Regions from separate parts of the Kosakonia beeri genome, predicted to be linked through region 1. Evidence: predicted binding sites of a transcription regulator. Region 1 holds the regulator's gene; the other holds the start of a gene.
What was found. The regulator LexA, encoded in region 1, represses DNA repair genes until DNA is damaged. The targets are predictions, from matches to a motif close to TNCTGTATGTACATACAGNA.

Region 1 (2,405 bases):
TTACATAGACATTGACGCTCATTACATAAAAAGGTTCTTTTTCATGGCTAATAATACCACTGGATTAACCCGGATCATTAAAGCTGCCGGTTATTCCTGGAAAGGGGTGCGCGCTGCATGGGTAAATGAAGCGGCGTTTCGCCAGGAAGCGATTGCAGTGACGCTGGCCATTATTATCGCCTGCTGGCTTGATATTGACGCGATCACGCGCGTGTTACTGATTGGTTCGGTTTCTCTGGTGATGATTGTGGAAATCCTGAATAGTGCGATTGAAGCGGTCGTCGATCGAATTGGTACCGAATTCCATGAGCTTTCGGGGCGTGCGAAGGACATGGGCTCTGCCGCCGTGCTGATGTCTATCCTGTTGGCGCTGTTTACCTGGATCTCGTTGCTTTGGTCATATTTTCGATAATGCTTCCGGAATTCGTTAAGAGCCTGGTTTTTTGCTTAAATTTGGTTCCAAAATCGCCTTTAACTGTATATACTCACAGCATCACTGTATATACACCCAGGGGGCGGAATGAAAGCTTTAACGGCCAGGCAGCAAGAGGTGTTCGATCTCATCCGCGAACGCATCAATCAAACCGGTATGCCACCGACGCGTGCGGAAATCGCACAACAATTGGGGTTCCGTTCCCCAAATGCGGCTGAAGAACACCTCAAAGCGCTTGCGCGTAAAGGGGTAATTGAAATAGTTTCCGGCGCATCGCGCGGTCTTCGCCTGCTGCTCGGAGAAGAAGAAGATCAAGGTTTGCCGCTGGTCGGGCGTGTTGCTGCGGGCGAACCGTTACTGGCACAGCAGCATATTGAAGGTCACTATCAGGTTGATCCCTCACTTTTTAAACCGCATGCGGACTTCTTGTTGCGCGTTAGCGGGATGTCGATGAAAGACATTGGCATTATGGATGGCGACCTGTTGGCCGTGCATAAAACGCAGGATGTGCGTAACGGCCAGGTTGTGGTGGCGCGTATTGAAGACGAAGTCACGGTAAAACGCCTCAAAAAACACGGTAACACCGTAGAATTGTTACCGGAAAACAGCGAATTCACCCCAATTGTGGTTGACCTGCGCGATCAAAACTTCACCATTGAAGGTCTGGCGGTCGGTGTCATTCGCAATGGGCAGTGGCTGTAACGCCCCGCTTATGTGCTGCGGTGCTGTTATACGCTCCGCAGCGTAAAACCTTTCTCCCCGACTGATTCCTACACGGCTATGTCATTGTTAAGTGCCTCCGATAAAGCGCTATGGCGACTTGCGCTGCCGATGATCGTCTCCAATATCACTGTCCCGCTGTTGGGGCTGGTGGATACAGCAGTGATCGGTCATCTCGACAGCCCTGTCTATCTTGGCGGTGTGGCGATTGGCGCAACGGCAACCAGTTTTCTGTTTATGCTGCTGTTGTTTCTGCGCATGAGCACGACCGGCCTTACAGCACAGGCGTTTGGTGCCCGTGACACTTCTGCACTGGCCCGCGCACTGATCCAGCCACTGCTGCTGGCTCTGGTCGTCGGTGTGCTAATTGCCATGCTGCGTACGCCGTTAATCGATCTTGCATTGCACATCACTGGTGGCAGTGAGGCTGTACTGGAACAGGCGCGGCGCTTCCTGGAGATCCGGTGGCTAAGCGCGCCGGCATCGCTGGGTAATCTGGTACTGCTGGGGTGGTTGTTAGGCGTGCAGTATGCTCGTGCTCCGGTGATATTGCTGGTGGTGGGCAATGCGCTGAACATTGTGCTTGATGTCTGGCTGGTGATGGGGCTGCACATGAATGTGCAGGGCGCAGCGCTGGCAACCGCGGTCGCGGAATATGCGACATTTGTCATTGGGTTGCTTATGGCGCGGCGCGTACTGATTATGCATGGCATAACGATTCCGATGCTGCGCCAGGCCTGGCGTGGTGGTGTCAGGCGGTTACTGTCGCTAAATCGCGATATTATGCTGCGCTCTTTACTGCTCCAGCTCTGTTTTGGCTCCATTACCGTTTTTGGTGCGCGGCTGGGGCCCGAGACGGTGGCGGCGAATGCCGTGCTGATGATGTTTTTGACCTTCACTGCCTACGCGCTGGATGGCTTCGCTTACGCAGTAGAAGCCCATTCCGGGCAGGCGTACGGAGCCAGAGACGGTAGCCAGTTAATGCATGTCTGGCATGCGGCTTGCCGTCAGGCCGGTTTGGTAGCGCTGGCTTTTGCGATGTTCTATGCGCTGGCAGGGAAGCACCTCATTGCACTGCTGACCTCGCTGCCCGCGTTGCAACAATTGGCCGGGCTCTATCTGTTCTGGCAGGTGATCCTGCCGGTGGTCGGCGTGTGGTGTTATCTGCTGGATGGCATGTTTGTCGGCGCGACGCGAGGAGCGGAGATGCGAAACAGTATGGCTGTTGCTGCCGCAGGGTTTGCCCTGACGC
Region 2 (2,405 bases), 2.5 Mb from region 1:
TACGACTTTATGGGCGATCGCATGTGCGCGTTCCAGTGCCGTGACGGACATCTGCTGCGGCTGCCAGGATTCACGGTAATCGCCTTCTTCCTGGCGGTGGCCAATCGGGGCGCAGAAGTGCACACCATCTGCCGCGCTGATGGTTAGCAGCGTAATTTCAAAATCAAAGTTAACGACCCCTTCGACAATCACGCGGCCAGCGCCGGCACGACCGCCTTGTTGCGCATATTCCCACGCTTTGGCTAACTGATCCGCGCTTTTAATAAAACTCTGACCTTTGCCTGAAGAGCTCATTACGGGTTTTACGATACAGGGCAGACCAATCTCTTCAACAGCCTGTTGGAATGCGGCTTCACTGTCGGCAAAACGGTAACTTGACGTAGGCAGTTGCAGCTCTTCAGCTGCCAGGCGGCGAATGCCTTCGCGGTTCATGGTCAGTTGGGTGGCGCGGGCACAGGGCACAACGTGCTGGCCCTGAGCTTCCAGTTCGAGCAGTGTTTCGGTGGCGATGGCTTCAATTTCGGGCACAATAAAATGCGGTTTTTCACTCGCCACCAGTACCTTCAATGCTTCACCATCGAGCATGTTGATCACATGTGAACGGTGTGCCACATGCATGGCTGGCGCGTTAGCGTAGCGGTCTACCGCAATCACCTCAATGCCGAGACGCTGGCATTCTATAGCCACCTCTTTGCCCAGTTCACCAGAACCGAGTAACATCACACGCGTTGCTGCAGGGCGCAGCGCAGTTCCTAAAAGAGTCATAGCAGCCTACCGTTGGAAAAAAACTGCGCGCAGTATAAACGAAAACGTTTGCGTCTGTCTTTTGTCACTTGCGATGGTTTTTCCATCGCGCTACTATACTGTATAAATACACAGTTAAATGAGGCTGCATCATGGCGGTAGAAGTTAAATACGTAGTCATTAGAGAAGGTGAGGAAAAAATGTCTTTTGCCAGCAAAAAGGAAGCGGATGCTTACGACAAGATGCTCGACCTGGCTGAAGTCCTCGGGGAATGGCTGACCACCGGGCCTGTCACGCTGGAAGACGAAACCCGCGACCAGATGGCTCTTTGGCTTGCTGAACATAAAGACGCGCTCAGCGGTATTCTGAAATCCGGCAAATTACCGGGTGCAGACGAGGAATCGACGGTATCTCCGGCCGTTGAAGAGAGTGAACAGAACGACGCGGTAGATATTAAAAGCGCGGGTAAACGCGCAGAAGTCGCCTGATCTTGCACTGCCAGCAATTTGTACCATGCTATGAATGGGTAAGAACCAGGAGATAAGCATGAAAATAGCAGGGGTTTTATCCAGCTTACTATTGCTGGCAGGCAGCATGACGGCGCAGGCTGCAAACGACAAAACGGTCAAGTTTCCCTCCTGCGAGGGACTTAACGCGGATGGGATCGCGGCCAGCGTTAAGCGTGATTATTTACAGAATCGTATTGTGCGCTGGGTGGACGATCAAAAGAAACTGGGCCAGGCCGATCCGATAGCCTGGATCAGTGCAAAGGATATTGTCGGCAAGGATGATAAATGGACCGTGCCGTTAACCGTGCGCGGTAAAAGCGCGGATATTCACTACAAGGTTGCAATAGACTGCAAAGCCGGTAAGGCGGACTATCAGCCTCAGTCCCATTAACACTTTTCTTATCTTTTGCAGACTTAGACACTTCCTGACATCCCCCTCGCGTACTCTGAGCGTTCATTCATCGCTTCGTGAGGGGTATCACTATGAATTGGCTAAATCAATTACAGTCACTGCTCGGCCAGAGCAGTGACTCTGCGAACGCAACATCTTCTTCAGCTGGCGAGCAAGGGCTCAGTAAGCTGCTGGTTCCCGGCGCGTTAGGTGGTCTGGCGGGGTTGCTGGTGTCCAGTAAATCATCGCGTAAGCTGCTTGCCAAATACGGCACCAGCGCACTGTTAATTGGCGGCGGCGCGGTGGCGGGAAGCGTATTGTGGAATAAATATAAATCGCGGATACGCGATGCTCATCAGAACGAGCCGCAATTTGGCCATCAGAGTTCGCCGCTGGACGTGCGCGCAGAACGTCTGATTCTGGCGCTGGTGTTTGCGGCTAAAAGTGATGGTCATATCGATGACAAAGAGCGCGCCGCTATCGAACACCAATTGCGGGAGGCGGGTATCGAAATGCAGGGGCGAGCACTGGTGACGCAGGCCATTGAGCAGCCTCTCGATCCGCATCGCCTGGCGCAGGGTGTACAAAATGAAGAAGAGGCACTGGAAGTCTATTTTCTTAGTTGTGCTGTCATTGATGTCGACCACTTTATGGAACGCAGCTATCTCAACGCGCTGGGCGATGCGCTGAAAATTCCTCAGGACGTACGCGATGGCATCGAACAGGATCTCAAGCAGCAAAAAGACACCATCATACAGTCG

Region 2: ACUY4S_RS10045 (YebG family protein) is a predicted target of LexA. The motif match lies at 862-881, and genes of this name have one in related genera.

Annotation. Positions count from the first base shown of each region.
Region 1 is NZ_CM135106.1:4,568,181-4,570,585, reverse strand. It holds gene ACUY4S_RS21640 (diacylglycerol kinase) at 44-412, shown strand; gene lexA (transcriptional repressor LexA) at 521-1,135, shown strand; gene dinF (MATE family efflux transporter DinF) at 1,214-2,405, shown strand, end outside.
Region 2 is NZ_CM135106.1:2,098,636-2,101,040, forward strand. It holds gene purT (formate-dependent phosphoribosylglycinamide formyltransferase) at 1-765, opposite strand, end outside; gene ACUY4S_RS10045 (YebG family protein) at 897-1,232, shown strand; gene yebF (protein YebF) at 1,291-1,644, shown strand; gene ACUY4S_RS10055 (tellurite resistance TerB family protein) at 1,737-2,405, shown strand, end outside.